One region of the Ancylobacter sp. SL191 genome, then DNA from elsewhere that is predicted to be linked to it. Evidence: predicted binding sites of a transcription regulator. Region 1 holds the regulator's gene; the other holds the start of a gene.
What was found. The regulator LexA, encoded in region 1, represses DNA repair genes until DNA is damaged. The targets are predictions, from matches to a motif close to TGTTCNNNNTGTGTTCNG.
Positions count from the first base shown of each region.

Region 2: the regulator LexA is predicted to act here: its motif matches at 3,201-3,218, upstream of ssb (single-stranded DNA-binding protein).

Region 1 covers NZ_CP113056.1:3,147,101-3,156,310, forward strand. Annotated here, with positions in the region: gene gltA (citrate synthase) at 1-887, opposite strand, end outside; gene gltX (glutamate--tRNA ligase) at 1,199-2,635, opposite strand; gene OU996_RS14275 (ComEC/Rec2 family competence protein) at 2,892-5,630, shown strand; gene lexA (transcriptional repressor LexA) at 5,692-6,393, opposite strand; gene atzF (allophanate hydrolase) at 6,606-8,429, shown strand; gene OU996_RS14290 (GntR family transcriptional regulator) at 8,466-9,158, opposite strand.
Region 2 covers NZ_CP113056.1:3,356,489-3,365,698, reverse strand. Annotated here, with positions in the region: gene uvrA (excinuclease ABC subunit UvrA) at 1-2,867, opposite strand, end outside; gene OU996_RS15280 (hypothetical protein) at 2,936-3,100, opposite strand; gene ssb (single-stranded DNA-binding protein) at 3,410-3,979, shown strand; gene OU996_RS15270 (MarC family protein) at 4,243-4,869, opposite strand; gene gyrA (DNA gyrase subunit A) at 5,517-8,273, shown strand; gene OU996_RS15260 (TIGR00730 family Rossman fold protein) at 8,434-9,015, shown strand; gene coaD (pantetheine-phosphate adenylyltransferase) at 9,104-9,210, shown strand, end outside.

The DNA.
Region 1 (9,210 bases):
TTGATGTATTCCGGGATGCGGTCGACCGAGCCGATCTCGCCGAGCATCTTGAGCGCGGCTTCGTTAGCGCCGCCATGGGCGGGGCCCCAGAGACAGGCGATGCCGGCGGCGATGCAGGCGAAGGGGTTGGCGCCGGAGGAGCCGGCGAGGCGCACGGTGGAGGTCGAGGCGTTCTGCTCGTGGTCCGCATGCAGGATGAAGATGCGGTCGATGGCGCGCGAGAGCACCGGGTTCGCCTTGTACTCCTCGCAGGGTACCGAGAAGCACATGCGCAGGAAGTTCGAGGCGTAGTCCAGCTCGTTCTTCGGGTACACGAAGGGCTGGCCGATCGAGTACTTATAGGCCATCGCGGCCAGCGTCGGCATCTTCGCGATCATGCGGATCGAGGCGATCATCCGCTGCTGCGGATCGGAGATGTCGGTCGAGTCGTGGTAGAAGGCAGACATGGCGCCGACCGAGGCCACCAGCACCGCCATCGGGTGCGCGTCGCGGCGGAAGCCGTGGAAGAAGCGGCTCATCTGCTCATGCACCATCGTGTGGCGCGTGACGCGGTAGTCGAAATCCGCCTTCTGGGCGGCGGTCGGCAGCTCCCCATACAGCAGCAGGTAGCAGGTCTCGAGGAAGTCGCCGCTTTCGGCCAGCTGCTCGATCGGGTAGCCGCGATAGAGCAGAACGCCCTCGTCGCCATCGATATAGGTGATCTGGCTTTCGCAGGAGGCGGTCGAGGTGAAGCCGGGGTCGTAGGTGAATTTGCCAGTCTGGCCGTACAGCTTGCCGATGTCGATGACGTCGGGCCCGATGGTGCCGCCAAGGATGGGCAAATCCCAGCTTTCCTCGCCAATGGTGAGTTTGGCGGTTTTCGCCGAAGTGCCGTTAATGGCGTCCATGCGCGTCTCCCTGAGCATATGGAGCCGAAAGAACGGCGCACCCTGTGCCGGTGCCGCTGCGCGCTTTCGGCGTCTGGCTGGATGGCGGGGGCAAGCGGGCGGGTGAGGCCATGCCGCAGCCTGTGCAGGGAGTCGTAGCGGTTTCGTCCCCTGCTCGCAAGCGCAGCGAAGGACGTAAGACGAAGCGACGGGAATCGTTGCCGTACAGGCTTTTACGTATTTCGCAGGCGCGTTAAATCCTCCCCGCGCGGTCCAGCAGGACCGTCAGGTGCAATGCTTGTGCAAGCCTGGCGCAAGCCTCGCCGACGCCGTCAGGCGACCGACGCGGCGCTCGCCTGATCGCCGATGCGCGCCAGCGTCTCGTCCTTGCCGAGAACCGCCAGCACGTCGAAAATGCCGGGCGAGGTGGTGCGGCCGGTCATCGCCGCACGCAGCGGCTGGGCCAGCGCGCCGAGCTTCACCGCCTTCGCCTCCGCCACCTGTCGCACGGCGGCCTCGGTGCTGGCGGCGGTCCAGTCGGTGACGCCGGCGAGCGCCGCGCCGGTTGCGGCGAGCAGGTCGCGCGCCTCGGGGGTGAGCAGCGCCTGAGCCTTCTCTTCCAGCGGGAAGGGGCGGGACTTCCAGATGTAGCTGGCGCTGTCGATCAGCTCGACCAGCGTCTTGGCGCGCTCCTTCAGGCCGGGCATGGCGGCGAGAAGCTGCGCCCGGCGCTCGGGTGTGAGGGCGGCGGCGATCTCCGCGCCGTTCGGCAAATGCGGCAGCACCTCGTCCAGCGCCGCCAGCAGCTCCGCATCGGGCGTCGCCCGCATGTAGAGGCCGTTGATGTTCTCCAGCTTGGCGAAGTCGAACCGCGCCGCCGAGCGGCCCACGCGGTCAAGATCGAAAAGCTGGCTCATTTCCTCGGTCGAGAAGATTTCCTGGTCGCCATGGCTCCAGCCGAGGCGCACCAGATAGTTGCGCAGGGCGGCGGGCAGATAGCCCATGGCGCGGTAGGCATCGACGCCGAGCGCGCCATGGCGCTTGGAGAGCTTCGCGCCGTCCGGCCCGTGGATCAGCGGGATATGCGCCATCTTCGGCACATCCCAGCCGAGCGCCAGATAGATCTGCGTCTGCCGCGCCGCATTGGTCAGATGGTCGTCGCCGCGGATGATGTGGGTGACGTTCATGTCGTGATCGTCGACCACGACCGAGAGCATGTAGGTCGGCGTGCCGTCCGAGCGCAGCAGCACGAGGTCGTCGAGATCCTTGTTGGGAATGACGACACGGCCCTGCACGAGATCGTCGATCACCGTCTCGCCCTCGGTCGGCGCCTTCAGGCGGTACACCGGCTTGCGGTCGGTCGGGTAGTCGGCGGCCGGGCGGTCGCGCCAGCGCCCGTCATAGCGCGGCGGGCGGCCTTCCTTGCGGGCGCTCTCGCGCATCTCCTCCAGCTCCTGCGCGGTCGCAAAGCACGGATAGGCGCGCCCGGCGGCAATCATCTGCTCCACCGCTTCGCGGTGCCGTTCGGCGCGAGCAAACTGGTAGATCACATCGCCGGACCAGTCGATGCCGAGCCATTTCAGCCCGTCGATGATGGCGTCGATGGCTTCCGGTGTGGAGCGCTGGCGGTCGGTGTCCTCGATGCGCAGCAGCATCGTGCCGCCCTTCGCCCGGGCATAGAGCCAGTTGAACAGCGCGGTGCGCGCGCCGCCAATGTGCAGGAAACCGGTGGGCGAGGGGGCGAAGCGGGTAACGACGGTCTCGGACATATCTCTTCCGTCTCGCGTCGCCGGTAACGGGCGACGGCACAGCATGGCGGATGCGGACGGTGCGTGTACCATAGCTCCCCGGCGTGGGAAATGGCGGCGCCGCATGGCTGGCGCCCGCATTCTGGGCAGGCGCCGCGCGCCGGCGGCGAGCGGGTGGGGCAGGGGCGTGAAGGGCGCAGGCGAGCCCCGTCCGGGGCGTCAGGATGAGGGGGGCGGATGGAGGCGGCGCGGGCGGGCGCGAGCCATCGCCCTCGGCGTGCCGCGTGGCGCGCGCGGCAGCCTCATCCACCTGCCGGGGATCACCGGACGGCTCATGGAGGCGCTGGGCGCGGCACTCGCGCTGGAGGTCGACGAGCGGCGCTTCTTCCTGTTCCTGCCGGTCATGTTCGCGGCCGGCATCGCGCTCTATTTCGGTGCGCCAAGCGAACCCTGGCCCTATGCGGGCCTGATCCCCGCTGTCGCCCTCACCGTGCTCACCCTGCTGGCGCGCGAGCGCCCGCTGGCCTTCCATCTGCTGGCCCTGCTGGCGACCCTCGCCGCCGGCTTCGCCACCGCCAGCCTGCAGGTGCAGCGCATCGCCCATCCGGTGCTGCAACGCGCGGTCGACGGGGTGGAGATTGCCGGCTTCGTCGAGGCGGCGGAGCAGCGGGCGCGCGGCAGCCGCATCACCCTCGCGCTCACGCGGTTCGAGGGGCGGGGCGAGTATAACGGCGAGACCGCGCCGCGGCGGGTGCGGGTGACGCTGACGAGCCGTTCCCCGCCCGACGTCGGCGCCCATGTGGCGCTGCGGGCGAGCCTCGCCCCGCCGCCCGGTCCGGCCTATCCCGGCGGTTTCGATTTCGGCCGGCTGGCTTGGCTGGAGGGGATTGGCGCCACCGGTTTCGCGTTGGGCAAGGTGACGGTCGCTCCCACGACTGCCGAACCGCCGGCAGGGCTCGCCGTCAGCGCCTGGCTCGCGGCGACGCGCGCGACGATTGCCGAGCGTATCCGCGCGGCGCTGCTCCCGCCGGGCGCATCGGCGCCGATGCAGGGCGATGCGGCCATCGCCGTTGCGCTGGTGACGGGGCTGCGCGACGGGGTGCCGGAGAGTATCGAGGAGAGCATGCGGGTGGCTGGCCTCTCGCATGTTCTGTCCATCTCCGGCCTGCACATGGCGCTGGTGGCGACGGGCATGTTCTTTCTGGTGCGGGCGCTGCTCGCGCTCTCGCCGGCACTGGCGCTGCGCTACCCCATCAAGAACTGGGCGGCGGTGCCGGCCGCGCTGGCGGCGACCTTCTATCTCGTGCTGTCCGGCGGCGAAGTGGCGACGCAGCGCGCCTATCTGATGACGCTGATCGTGCTCGCCGGCGTCGCTCTCGGCCGGCCCGCGCTGACGCTGCGCACCCTGGCGGTCGCCGCCCTGCTGGTTCTGGCGCTTACCCCTTGGGCGGTGCTCGATCCCGGCGCGCAGATGTCCTTTGCCGCGACGCTGGCGCTGGTCGCCGCCTATGCGCGATGGGGGCGGCAGGTGGCGGAACTGCCGGGCGCGCGGCTTGGCTGGCTGCACCGGCCGGCGGTCTATATCGCCGCTCTGGTGCTGACATCGCTGGCGGCGGGCCTCGCGACCGCGCCCTTCGCCGCCTATCACTTCCAGCGACTCGCGCCGCTGAGCCTCATCGCCAATCTCGCGGCGATGCCGATCGCCTCCTTCATCATCATGCCGGCGGGGTTGGCGGGGGCGCTGCTCATTCCGTTCGGCTGGGACGCGCCGGCCTGGCATGTGATGGGCTGGGGCATCGGGCGGATGGTCGATATCTCCCGCGCCGTCGCCGCCGTGCCCGGTGCTGATCGCGGCCTGCCGGCGCTGCCGCTGGCGAGCCTCGTGCTGTTCGCGCTAGCGCTTACCGCCTTCTGCCTGCTGCGCAGTCGGCTGATGCTCGTCGCACCCGTGCTGGCGCTGGCCGGGCTCGCGCTGGCGCCGCTGCGCGACCGGCCGGACATACTGGTCGACCGCGAGGGGCGGACGGTGGCGGTGCGCCAGAGCGACGGGCGACTGGCGCTGATGGGCGACCGTGATCGCGGCCTTACCGGCCGCTTCGTCGTCGAGCAATGGCTCAGTGCCGAGGGCGAACGCGCGCGCCTCGAGGATCCGAGCCTGACGCAGGCGGCGCGCTGCGATCCGCTGGGCTGTACGCTGCGCCTGGCGGGCGGCGAGATCGTCGCCTTGTCGCGCCACCGCGCCTCATTGGAGGAGGACTGCCGGCGCGTGGGGCTGCTGATCACCACCGAGGCGCCGCCCCATGACTGCGCGGCGCAGGTGCTGCGCATCGATCCACGACGGCAGACCTCGGCGCTGGCGCTGTACCGCGATGAGGTCGGGCCGGAACCCGCGGCAATGGCCGGGCTCACCGGCCTTGCTGATGCCGAAGATGGTATCACTGACGATGAAGATGGTGGCCCGCGCGGGGGGGGCGGCGCTCCCGTTGAGGGACCGGCGGAGACGACGGCTCACATTCTGGCGCGCAGCATGGTCGAGCAGACGCAGCATCCTTCGCCGCAGAGCGCAGCGGAGAGCGGAGTGCGTGCCTCTGTCGACGCTCGCGCCAGAGGCACTCCTCAAGGGGGCGCCCCCGGCAGCGCGCCGGCGAGTGCCCCCACCGATGCGGCCAACCCTGCGCTGCCTGATGATCGCATATCCCGTCGCACGGAGGCGCCACTCCCGAACGTGAACGAGAGCGCCACGCCACTCTCCACCACTATGCCGCCTGACGACGTACTATCTGGAGCGATGGCGTCTTCAGCCGCGTCGCCGACCGCACCCGGCGCGATCGGTTCGCATCGGCCCCAGCCGTACGCGCCCGTTCTCCGGCCACCGTCACCTCTGGCGACGGCACCTGAACGGCCTACCGCACCACCACACGAACCGAGACCAAAGGTCCTCTGGCGGGTGATCGACTCCCGCCCACCGGATGGCGCCCGGCCGTGGCTGCCAGCGGCACTGCCTCCACGCCGGTGAGACGCGACGAGCCGGTCGATGCCGGTCCACGAGCCGCTCCCGGAAACGCGGCCGTTCCCGCTCAGTAGCGCCGGAACAGCGCGACGAGACGGCCCTGGATCTGCACCCGGTCGGGGCCGAAGATGCGGGTCTCATAAGCCGGATTGGCGGCCTCCAGCGCGATGGAGGCGCCTTTACGGCGCAGGCGTTTCAGCGTGGCGTCCTCATCATCGATCAGCGCCACCACGATATCGCCGGTGCTGGCGGTATCGGATTTGCGGATCAGCGCGAGATCACCGTCGAAGATGCCGGCCTCGATCATCGAATCACCGCGCACCTCAAGGGCGAAATGCTCGCCGCCCGAGAGCATTTCCGGCGGCATGTTGATCGTGCTGTCGGGCGACTGGATGGCGGAGATGGGTGAGCCGGCGGCGATGCGGCCGACAATGGGGATGGCCACCGGGCGCCGGGAATCCTCCTCCACAGCGGCAGAGGGAAGCTTCACCCGCCCAAGGCTGCCCTCGATGACATTCGGCGCAAAGGCGGCGCGCGCGGGGCGGGACTGCGCGTCTTCCGGCAGGCGGAGTACTTCGAGCGCGCGTGCCCGGTTGGGCAGGCGGCGGATGAAGCCGCGCTCTTCCAGCGCCGTGATCAGGCGGTGAATGCCCGATTTCGACCGCAGGTCCAGCGCCTCCTTCATTTCCTCGAAGGAGGGGGGCACGCCGTCCCTTTTCAGGCGTTCGTCGATGAAGAGCAGCAGCTCGTGCTGTTTGCGGGTGAGCATCGATCCCGATCCGTCTGTAGGGCGCCCGAGGGCCGTTAAGCGAAACAAATCACGAACAAACACTATCCGTTCTTTGTGTGTTCCACAACGGGGAATTCTCGCCCTGCCGCAACTCTGGCGCGCGACAGACAGGTCGGTTATCTGTATGCAATGGCCCAGATATTGCCTAATGCCTATGCATAGTCCTGCGTGCAGCACGAAAGGCGCGAGTCGTGATCGGAACCATAGCTGACATTGTCGCCGCCCACCGCGCGGGGCGGGCCCGGCCGGCGGAAACGGTGGCGCGGGCGCGGGCACTTATCGTGGCGCATGGCGATCCGGCGGTGTTCACGGCGCTGGTCGACGATGCCGGCATCACGACCCAGCTCGCGCGGCTGGAGGGCGCCGACCCCGCCCAGATGCCGCTCTACGGCGTGCCCTTCGCGGTGAAGGACAACATCGACGTCGCCGGCCTGCCGACCACCTGTGCCTGCCCGGACTATGCCTATCCAGCCACGCGCGACGCGGCGGCGGTGGCGCGGCTGCGCCGGGCGGGGGCGATCATCCTCGGCAAGACCAATCTCGACCAGTTCGCCACCGGGCTCAACGGCACGCGCTCACCCTATGGCACGCCGCGAAATCCCGTGCGCGATGATCTGGTGCCGGGCGGGTCGAGCTCCGGCTCGGCGGTTGCGGTCGCGGCGGGGCTCGTGGCCTTTGCGCTGGGGACGGACACGGCGGGGTCCGGCCGCGTGCCAGCGGGGCTGAACAATATTGTCGGTCTGAAGCCCAGTCTCGGCCTTGTCTCGACGCGCGGCGTCGTGCCCGCTTGCCGCTCGCTGGACTGCGTGTCGGTCTTCGCGCTCACGGTGGAAGACGCGCTGCTGGCGACATCGGTGATGGCCGGGCCGGACGAGGATGATCCTTATTCGCGCGTCTTGCCGCTGGGGGGGCTCGCCGGTTTTCCGGCCGGGCCGACGCTCGCCGTGCCGCGCGCGCAGGATCTCGTGACCTTCGGTGACCGCGCCTCGGAGGCGGGGTTCCGCCGCGCCGCCGAGCGCATGGCGCGGCTGGGGGCGCGGCTGGTCGAGATCGACCTCACACCGTTCTTCGAGACGGCGCGGCTGCTTTATGAGGGGCCGTGGGTGGCGGAGCGCTACGCGGCGGTCGGCGCCTTTCTCGAATCGCGGCCGGCCTCGGTGCATCCGGTGGTCGCCGGCATCATCGAGCAGGGCCGCCATTTCAGCGCCGTCGAGGCATTTCGTGGGCAGTACCGGCTGGCGGAGCTTAAGGCGCAGGTGCGGGCGGCGCTTGCCGGCATCGACGCCCTGATGGTGCCGACCATGCCGACGGTCTTCACCGTCGCGCAGATGCAGGCCGAGCCGGTGCGCTGCAACAGCCAGCTCGGCGTCTACACCAATTTCGTCAACCTGCTCGATATGTGCGGCCTCGCCGTGCCGGCGGAGATTCGCGCGGATGGCGCGCCGGCGGGCATCACCCTGCTGGCGCCGGCGGGGCAGGACGCCCATCTCGCCGCGCTCGGCGCTGCCTTCCATCGCGACACCGGGCTGACGCTCGGCGCGACCGGAGCCGCTCATCCTGCCGCCTCCACCGCCATGCCCGCCCCGGCGCCCGGCTATGTGGCGGTCGCCCTGTTCGGGGCGCATCTGTCCGGCCTGCCGCTCAATGGCGAGCTGGTCGAGACCGGCGGGTTGTTCATCCGCGAGGCGCGCACAAGCCCGGATTATCGTCTCTTCCTTCTGCCGGAGGGCCGGGTGCGCCGGCCCGGCCTGCTGCGCGGGGGCGCGGGTTCCGGCGGGCGCATTGCCTGTGAGGTCTGGGCGCTGCCGGAAGCCGCCTTTGGGCGGCTGGTGGCGGGCATCCCTGCGCCGCTTGGCATCGCCACGGTAACGCTGGAGGACGGCACGTCGGTGAAGGGCTTCGCCATGGAGGCCGCTGCTGCACCAGCGGCGCGCGACATCACCAGCTTCGGCGGCTGGCGCGCCTTTTTGGCGGATGAGGCGGCGCGGCGCGGGCTTCTGGCGCCGGCGGGCTGAGAAGCCGAATCAGCTGGCGCCGGTAAGCGCCTGAAATCAAACGGTCTGAGCGTATTGCTCGTAGGCGTCGTGGACGATGGTGATGTGCGAGCGCATGGCAGCAGCGGCGGCGTCCCGCTCGCCACGCAGCACGGCGGTGACCACCCGTTCATGCTCGCGATGGGACAGGGCAAGACGGCCGAGCGCGTGGAACTGGGCGCGCCGAAAGGGCGAGAGGCGCCGGCGCGTGCCGACGGTGATCTCCACCAGATAGTCGTTATGGCTGCCGGCATAGAGCGCGGCATGGAACTGCTCATTGGCCTCGCGATAGGCGGGGAAGTCGCCGGCTCGCATCATGTCGCCCATGCTCTGGTGAAGCTGGTCGAGCTGCCGGCGCTCCGCCGGGGTCATGGCCAGCGCCGCGAGGCCGGCGCAGAGCGCCTCCAGTTCCGCCATCACGTCGAACATATCCTGCAGCCGCTCAAGGCTGGGACGCGCGACCACGGCGCCGCGATGCGGACGGGCATCGACCAAGCCCGAGGCGGCGAGCTCGCGCAGCGCCTCGCGCACCGGGGTACGGGACACACCGAATCGCGCGGCCAGCACCGTCTCGTCCAGCGCCGTGCCGGGGGGTAAGCGGCCGCGGGTGATCTCGTCGGCGAGCTGGAGCCGCAATTCCTCGGCGCGGGTAACCCGCTTGCGGGCCTCGGAAAGGGGGCCGGCGACCGGCGGCATCACGGCAAGGGACATCGGGCTCAACAACCAGAAGGACAGGCGTGCCGGGACGATGAAGGACGGCGAC
Region 2 (9,210 bases), 210 kb from region 1:
GCCAGCACCTCGGCGAGGAAGCGGCCGGTGTGGCTGCGCTCCGTTTTGGCGATCACCTCCGGCGGCCCGGCTGCGACGATCTCGCCGCCGCCATCGCCGCCCTCCGGGCCGAGGTCGAGCACCCAGTCGGCGGTCTTGATGACCTCGAGATTGTGCTCGATCACCACCACCGTATTGCCCTGCTCGACCAGCTCGTGGAGCACTTCCAAGAGCTTGGCCACATCGTGGAAGTGCAGGCCGGTGGTCGGCTCGTCGAGAATATAGAGCGTGCGCCCGGTCGCCCGGCGCGACAGCTCCTTGGAGAGCTTGACGCGCTGCGCCTCGCCGCCGGACAGCGTGTTCGCCTGCTGGCCGACCTTGATATAGTCGAGGCCGACGCGGGACAGCGTCTCCAGCTTCTCGCGCACCGCCGGCACCGCCTTGAAGAATTCGGCGCCTTCCTCGACCGTCATATCAAGAACATCGGCTATCGACTTGTTCTTGAAGGTGACTTCGAGCGTCTCACGGTTGTAGCGCTTGCCCTTGCAGACGTCGCAGGTGACGTAGACATCGGGGAGGAAGTGCATCTCGATCTTGATGACACCATCGCCCTGGCAGGCCTCGCAGCGCCCGCCCTTCACGTTGAAGGAGAAACGGCCGGGGCCATAGCCGCGCGCCTTCGCCTCCGGCAGGCCGGCGAACCATTCGCGGATCGGCGTGAAGGCGCCGGTATAGGTCGCGGGATTCGACCGCGGCGTCCGGCCGATCGGCGACTGGTCGATATCGATGACCTTATCGAGATGCTCCAGCCCTTCCAGCCCGTCATGCGCCAGCGGCGGCTCGGAGGCGCCATTGAGCCGGCGCGCGACCGCCTTGTAGAGCGTGTCCACCAGAAGGGTCGACTTGCCGCCGCCCGAGACGCCGGTGACGGCGGTGAACAGGCCGAGCGGGATCTCCGCCGTGACGTTCTTAAGGTTATTGGCGCGGGCATTGACCACGCGCAGCAGCCGCTTGCGGTCCGGCTTGCGGCGCTTGGGCACCGGCACGGTGAGCGCGCCGGTGAGGTATTTGCCGGTCAGCGAGTTCGGGTTGGCGAGGATTTCCGGCGGCGTGCCCTGCGCGACGATGCGCCCGCCATGCACGCCGGCGCCTGGCCCGACATCCACGACATAATCGGCGGCGAGGATGGCGTCCTCGTCATGCTCGACCACGATCACCGTGTTGCCGAGGTCGCGCAGCCGGCGCAGCGTGCCGAGCAGGCGTTCATTGTCGCGCTGGTGCAGACCGATGGAGGGCTCGTCCAGCACATAGAGCACGCCGGTCAGCCCCGAACCGATCTGCGAGGCGAGGCGGATGCGCTGGCTCTCGCCGCCCGACAGCGTGCCGGAGGCGCGCGCGAGGGTGAGATAATCCAGCCCGACATCGAGCAGGAAGGCGAGGCGCTCGCGAATCTCCTTGAGGATGCGGACGGCGATCTCGTTCTGCTTGTCGGAAAGCTGGCCGGGCAGGGTGCCAAACCACTCCAGCGCCGCGCGCACGGAAAGCTGCGCGGCGTTGCCGATATGGCTGCCGGCGATCTTCACCGCCAGCGCCTCGGGCTTCAGCCGGAAGCCATTGCAGGCGGCGCAGGGCACGGCGGAAAAATATTTGCCGATCTCCTCGCGCGCCCAGTCGCTCTCGGTCTCGCGCCAGCGGCGCTCGAGATTGGTGACGATGCCCTCGAAGGTCTTCGCGGTCTCATAGGCCCGCATGCCGTCATCATAGACGAAGCGGATCACCTCAGACCCGGAGCCGTGCAGAATGACCTGCTGGGCCTTCTCCGGCAGATCAGCCCATTTGGTGGTGAGCTTGAAGCCGTAATGGCGGGCGAGCGCGTCGAGCGTCTGGCCGTAATACGGCGACGAGGACTTCGCCCAGGGCGCGATGGCGCCTTGCTTCAGGCTGCGCGTGCGGTCCGGCACGATGAGTTCGGGGTCGATCTTGCTCTCATGGCCGAGGCCATCGCAGACCGGGCACGCGCCAAACGGGTTGTTGAAGGAAAAAAGCCGGGGCTCGATCTCGGGAATGGTGAAACCGGAGACCGGGCAGGCGAATTTCTCCGAGAAGATGATGCGCCGCGCCTCGCCGCCCTCGTCCTTCTCGTCGGCGAACTCGATCACCGCGATGCCGTCGGCAAGGCCGAGCGCGGTCTCGAAGGAATCAGCGAGGCGGCTGGCGATGTCCGGCCGCACGACCAGGCGGTCCACCACCACGTCGATGTCGTGCTTGAACTTCTTGTCGAGCGCCGGCGCCTCGGCGATCTCGTGAAACTGGCCGTCGATCTTGACGCGCTGGAAGCCCTTTTTCTGGAAGTCCGCCAGCTCCTTGCGGTATTCGCCCTTGCGCCCGCGCACCACGGGCGCGAGCAGATAGAGCCGGGTCTTTTCCGGCAAGGCGAGCACGCGGTCGACCATCTGGCTGACCGTCTGGCTCTCGATCGGCAGGCCGGTGGCCGGCGAATAGGGCACACCAACCCGCGCCCAGAGCAGGCGCATATAGTCATAGATCTCGGTGACGGTGCCGACCGTCGAGCGCGGATTCTTCGAGGTGGTCTTCTGCTCGATGGAGATGGCCGGGGAGAGGCCGTCGATCTGGTCGACGTCCGGCTTCTGCATCATTTCGAGAAACTGGCGGGCATAGGCCGACAGGCTCTCGACATAGCGGCGCTGGCCTTCGGCATAGATAGTGTCGAAAGCGAGCGACGACTTGCCCGAGCCGGACAGACCGGTGAACACCACCAGGCTGTCGCGCGGGATCTCCAGATCGACATTCTTGAGATTATGCTCGCGCGCCCCGCGAATGACGATCGAACGGGCGTCGCGGCGCGGAAGATCCACGCGATCCTTCATTCCGGTCTCTTTATCGACGGGCAGTGCCAAAACAGGTTCGCTGGGGCGGCCGCCCGTCCCGGCACGGATCAGAAGCCGATGCCCCGCATGGCGAGGGCAGCGACCGCCACGGCGGCGATAAGCCCGCCCGTTACGGCGAGAAGCGCGCGGCGGATCAACGCCTGACGGGCGTCCTCGGCCTGCAGGGCAATGGCAGTGGCGCGGGCGCGCCGGCGATTACGCACGTCGGTCATGATGGGAAAGCTCCCTGGCGATCACGGCGCTTAACATAATGCGGCTCCGGCCGGCTGCAATGTGCGACTCGTCGTCTTGCATCAGACTAGCCATAATGCTAGGAACATAACAAGAACACTTGTGGAGCTGGGGCGAGCGGTGCGCAGGCGCGCCCGGCATTTTCGGGAGAAGCCGCCCGTCGCCGGCGGGAAGTGGCATGTGGAAAGCCGCGCGGGCGGGGGCGCCGGCGCGGCAGGGATGGGCTATCATGCCCGCTTCAAGGCGCGCGCGCTCCGCCGCGGGCGTCCGACAGACTCTCGGAGGACGACATGGCGGGCAGCGTCAACAAGGTTATTCTGATCGGCAATCTCGGCCGCGATCCGGAAGTGCGCACCTTCCAGAATGGCGGGCGGGTCTGCAACCTGCGCATCGCCACCTCCGAGACCTGGCGCGACAAGGCCTCCGGTGAGCGCAAGGAGCGCACCGAGTGGCACAGTGTGGTGATCTTCAACGAGAACCTGCTGAAGGTCGCCGAGCAGTATCTGCGCAAGGGTACCAAGGTCTACATCGAAGGACAGCTCGAGACCCGCAAGGCGACCGATCAGAATGGCGGCGAGCGTTATTTTACTGAGGTCGTGCTGCGCGCCTATCGCGGTGAACTGACCATTCTCGACAGCCGCGGCAGTGGCGGCGGCGAGGGCGGCGGTGACGATTACAGCGCCGGCGGCAGCGATTTCGGTTCGGGCGGCGGTTATTCCGGTGGCGCGTCCTTTGGCGGCGGCGGTTCGCGTGCGAGCGTCGGCGGCGGTGGCGGATCCTTCGGCAATGACCGCAAGCCGGCCCCGGCGGGCGGCGGCGGCAAGTTCGGCGGCGATCTCGACGACGACATCCCGTTCTGAGGATTGCAGCACCGGGGTTCAGGCCGGCGCGAAGCAGGCGCCCATGCGTGGCTCGATGAGCCGCGCGGGATCGCAGCATAGGCTGGCGCCCGGCGCGGGCAGGAACATGGCGGACAAGGCGGGGCTTTTGCCGGGCGCCCGGCACCTTTGGTGATTCAAAGGTTCTTCCCGGTCTCGCCCAGTGTCCGGCCCCGCTAAAGGGGCCCGCCCTCGTGGGCGAAGGCGCTGGGGCCAAGCGACGCCGCCGCTCGAACCCCCGCTACTCAGCTCGGAAAGGCGGCGCGGATGCCGTCGATGACGAACTGCACCGCTAGCGCCGTCAGCACCACGCCGAGCAGGCGCGAGAGGATGGCGTTGCCAGTGACGCCGAGCAGCCGGTTCACCCCGCCAGCGGCGAGATAGACCAGCAGGCAGCTCGCGATCACCAGGAGGGTGATGCCGAACAGCGCTGCCAGCCGGGCGGGATCGCCATGCGCCTCGCCGGCCAGCAGCAGCATGGCGGTGATGGCGCCGGGGCCGGCCATGAGCGGAATCGCCAGCGGAAACACCGCCATCATGCGCAGCGCCTGCTCGCGCGCCGTGGCGGCGCTGGAATCGATCGTCCGTTCGGTGCGCCGGCCGAACACCATCTCGAAGGAGATGGTGAAAAGCAGCAACCCGCCGGCGATGCGAAAGGCCGGCAGGGTGATGCCGAGCGCATGGAGCAGCGGCGCGCCGACCAGCCCGAAGAACACCAGAATAGCCAGCGCGATGGCCGAGGAACGCCAGGCCACCAGCCGCCGCTCGGCCGGCGACAGATCATGCGTCACCGCGAGAAACAGCGGCGCGAGGCCAATGGGATCGATCACCACCAGCATGGTGACGGCGGCGGAGAAGACGTAGTCGAGCATGGAGACCCCCCGGTACCGCCCACTGTGCCGAGACGGGGGCATTGTGCAAGGGAAACGACGCGAGCGATGCCGCTGCCGCGATGAGGGGGCGGAGCAAGGAGCCGGGCAGCTATGCCTTGCCGCCGGCGCGCGAAGCTGGAGACCGGACGACGTCCTCCAGCTGGGAAGGTGGGCAGGGGCGATCTGCTTACCGAGGAGCGGCGTCGGGGGATCCGGCGGTCGGTCGTCGGGAACGTCTTGCGAGCGAGCCGTGACAGTGGCTGACGCGACCCTCAGCGGCGACATTTTGCGACGGAGGGTGCGGAATTTCGTGCGGCAGCCCCGACGATGATGCCGCGCGCGCCGAGGGGGCAGCGTCTGCGTGCGGCCTTCACCATGTCAGCGTGTGTGTCCCTCTCGGGCGCCGGCGGGTTGCCGCCTTGGCGATCTCCGCACGCCCGGGCCTGCGGGTTCCTCCGATCCCGGCGGCGCTAAAACGCCCGTGAATGCCCCGGTTTGGCCATGATCTCCACAGTTTCTCAAAACGCCCGCATAACACATTGAAAGTGAAACGCTTTTCGCGTCACTGAAACGCGCGCAAAGCTGGCGTTTGCGGCCGGAATCGGCTAGACAATCCTACCTGTTCGGCAACTACGGAAAGTGGTTCCTTGTCCGATTCCGATACGACAAAGCCGGAGGGCGGTGGCCCTACGGACATTCGGCCCGTCTCCATCACGGAAGAACTCTCGCGCAGCTATCTCGACTACGCGATGAGCGTCATCGTCTCGCGCGCGCTGCCTGATGTGCGCGACGGGCTGAAGCCGGTGCATCGGCGCATCCTGTTCTCGATGCGCGAGAACAATTACACGCCCGAGCGGCCCTACAACAAATCCGCCCGCGTCACCGGCGACACGATGGGTAAGTACCATCCGCACGGCAATCTGGCGATTTACGACGCGCTGGTGCGCCTGGCGCAGGACTTCTCGCTGCGCCTGCCGCTGATCGATGGCCAGGGCAATTTCGGCTCCGTGGATGGCGATCCGCCAGCGGCCGAGCGTTACACCGAGGTGCGCCTCGCCAAGTCGGCGATGTCGCTGTTGGACGATCTCGACAAGGACACGGTCGACTTCCAGGCCAATTATGACGGGCGCGAGCAGGAGCCGACCGTGCTCCCCGCGCGGTTGCCGAACCTCCTGGTCAATGGTGCGGGCGGCATCGCCGTCGGCATGGCGACCAACATCCCCCCGCATAATCTCGGCGAGGTGGTGGATGCCTGTATCGCGCTGATCGACGATCCCTCGCTCGATGTCGAGAAGCTGCTGGACTACATTCACGGGCCGGATTTCCCCACCGGTGCGCTAATCCTCGGCCGCAGCGGCATTCGTCAGGCCTATCTGACCGGGCGTGGCTCGGTCGTGATGCGCTCGCGCGCCACGATCGAGGAAATCCGCAAGGATCGCGACGCCATCATCGTCACCGAGATACCGTATCAGGTGAACAAGGCGACGATGATCGAGCGCATCGCCGAGCTGGTGCGCGAGAAGCGGCTGGAAGGCATCGCCGAGATCCGCGACGAATCCTCCCGCGAGGGGATGCGCGTCGTGTTCGAGATCAAGCGCGACGCCCAGGCCGAGGTGGTGCTGAACAACCTCTACCGCATGACCTCGCTGCAGACCTCCTTCGGCGCCAACATGGTGGCGCTGAACGGCGGCAAGCCGGCGCTGATGAACCTGCTCGACCTGCTGACCGCGTTTGTCGCCTTCCGCGAGGATGTGGTTAGTCGGCGAACGAAATTCCTCCTGCGCAAGGCGCGCGATCGGGCGCATGTGTTGGTGGGCCTTGCCATCGCCGTCGCCAATATCGATGAGATCATCCACACCATCCGCACCTCGCCCGATCCGGCGAGCGCGCGCGAGGCGCTGATGACGCGCGACTGGCCGGCGCTCGACGTCGCCCCGCTGATCGCGCTGATCGACGATCCGCGCCACCGGCTCGGCCCGGACAACACTTACCGGCTGTCTTTCGAGCAGGCCCGCGCCATCCTCGACCTGCGTCTGCAACGCCTCACCGCGCTCGGCCGCGACGAGGTGGCGGACGAGCTAGACAAGATCGCCGTGGAGATCCGCGAATATCTCGACATTCTCGCCAGCCGCGAGCGCATCCGCACCATCGTCAAGGACGAACTCCTTGCCGTGAAAGCGGAATTCGGCACGCCGCGGAAGACCGAGATCATCGAGGCGGAAGGCGATTTCGAGGATGAAGACCTCATCGCCCGCGAGGACATGGTCGTCACCGTTTCCCATGCGGGCTATGTGAAGCGTGTGCCGCTCTCGACCTACCGGGCGCAGCGGCGCGGCGGCAAGGGCCGCTCGGCGATGCAGACGCGCGACGAGGATTTCGTCACCCGCCTGTTCGTCGCCTCGACCCACGCCCCCGTGCTGTTCTTCTCGTCGAAGGGCCAGGTCTACAAGCTGAAGGTGTGGCGCCTGCCCATCGCCGCCCCGCAGGCGCGCGGCAAGGCGCTTGTGAACATCCTGCCGCTGACCGAGGGCGAGCGCATCACCTCCATCATGGCGCTGCCGGATGAGGAGACGTGGAGCCGGCTACAGATCATGTTCGCCACCACGGGCGGCACGGTCCGGCGCAATGAGCTGTCCGATTTCACCAATGTGAATCGCAACGGCAAGATCGCCATGAAGCTGGAGGAGGGCGAGGCCATCGCCGACGTCCAGCTCTGCACAGAGCAGGACGACGTGCTGCTCACCAGCGCGAACGGCCAGTGCATCCGCTTCCCAGTCACCGAGGTGCGCGTCTTCAAGGGACGCGATTCCATGGGCGTGCGCGGCATCCAGCTCGAGGGCGCCGACAAGCTCATCTCCATGGCCATCATCCGCCATGTGGAGGCCAGCGCCGAGGAGCGGGCGGCCTATACCAAGCTCGCCAACGCCATGCGCCGCAGCCAGAACGGCGCGGAAGCCGCCGGCGAGGAGCCTGAGGCGGTGATCGAGGCCGATGCCGAGGAAGCCGTCGCTGTGCCGGCCGATATCGACCAGGCGCGCTATATCGAGATGGGCGCGGCCGAACAGTTCATCCTGACGCTCTCCGAGAATGGCTACGGCAAGCGCACCTCTTCCTATGAGTACCGCACCACGCGGCGCGGCGGTAAGGGCATCGTGGCCATGGCGGTCAATGACCGCAACGGGCCGCTCATCGCCTCCTTCCCGGTGGATGAGGGTGACCAGATCATGCTGGTGACCGATGGCGGACAGCTCATCCGCTGCCCGGTGAACGGCATCCGCATTGTCGGGCGCGGCAGCCAGGGCGTCATCGTGTTCGACACGGCGGAGGACGAGAAGGTCGTCTCGGTCGAGCGCGTGAGCGAGGACGAGGCGGAAGCCGAGGACAGCGCGGGCGCCGAGGAGTAAGGCCGCGCGGCCTCCGGCCGTGATCGGCCAGAAACACGCGGAGCGGCGCCGGTAACGGCGCCGTTTCCATGTCGGGTGGCCTTTGCGGCAAAGCTCCAGCGACGTGCCTCGCACCGAACCACCTAGGGCTTCCACGGGAAGCGACGTCGACGAGGATCCCATGCGCCGTATCTGCGTCTTTCTTGGCTCCAATGCCGGTCGCCGCCCGGCCTATCGTGAGGCAGCCGCCGCCCTCGGGCGGACGCTCGCGGAGCAGGGCATCGGCCTCGTCTATGGCGGCTCGTCGGTCGGGCTGATGGGCGTGCTCGCCGATGCCGCGCTGGCCGCCGGCGGCGAGGTGATCGGCATCATCCCGCAGCGCCTCGTCGACAAGGAGGTCGCCCATCACGGCCTCGCCGATCTGCGCATCGTCGCCTCCATGCATGAGCGCAAGGCGCAGATGGCCGAGCTGGCCGACGCCTTCGTCGCGCTGCCGGGCGGAGCGGGCACGCTGGAGGAACTGTTCGAGGTCTGGACCTGGGCCCAGCTCGGCAACCACGCCAAGCCCTGCGCGGTGCTGGATGTGGAGGGCTATTACCACAGCCTGCTGACCTTCCTGGATCACACGGTGGAGGAAGGCTTCATGCGGCGGGAGCATCGCGACATGCTGGTGGTGGCGGACAGCCCAGCGGAGCTTCTTGGAAAACTCGCCGCCTATCGCGCGCCCACCGTCACCAAATGGATCGACGGGCACGAGCGTTAGGACGCCGCAACGGCAGGTCGCGGGCCGGCCGGCGCTTGCGTCCGGCCGTGCGGACGGCTAACCCTTGCCGCGCATCACGAGAGTGCCCATGAGCGCCGCGCGGACCGCCTTTTATCCCGGATCCTTCGATCCGCCGACCAACGGCCATGTGGAAGTGGCGCGCGCCGCCGCCCGGCTGGCCGATCGGCTGGTCAT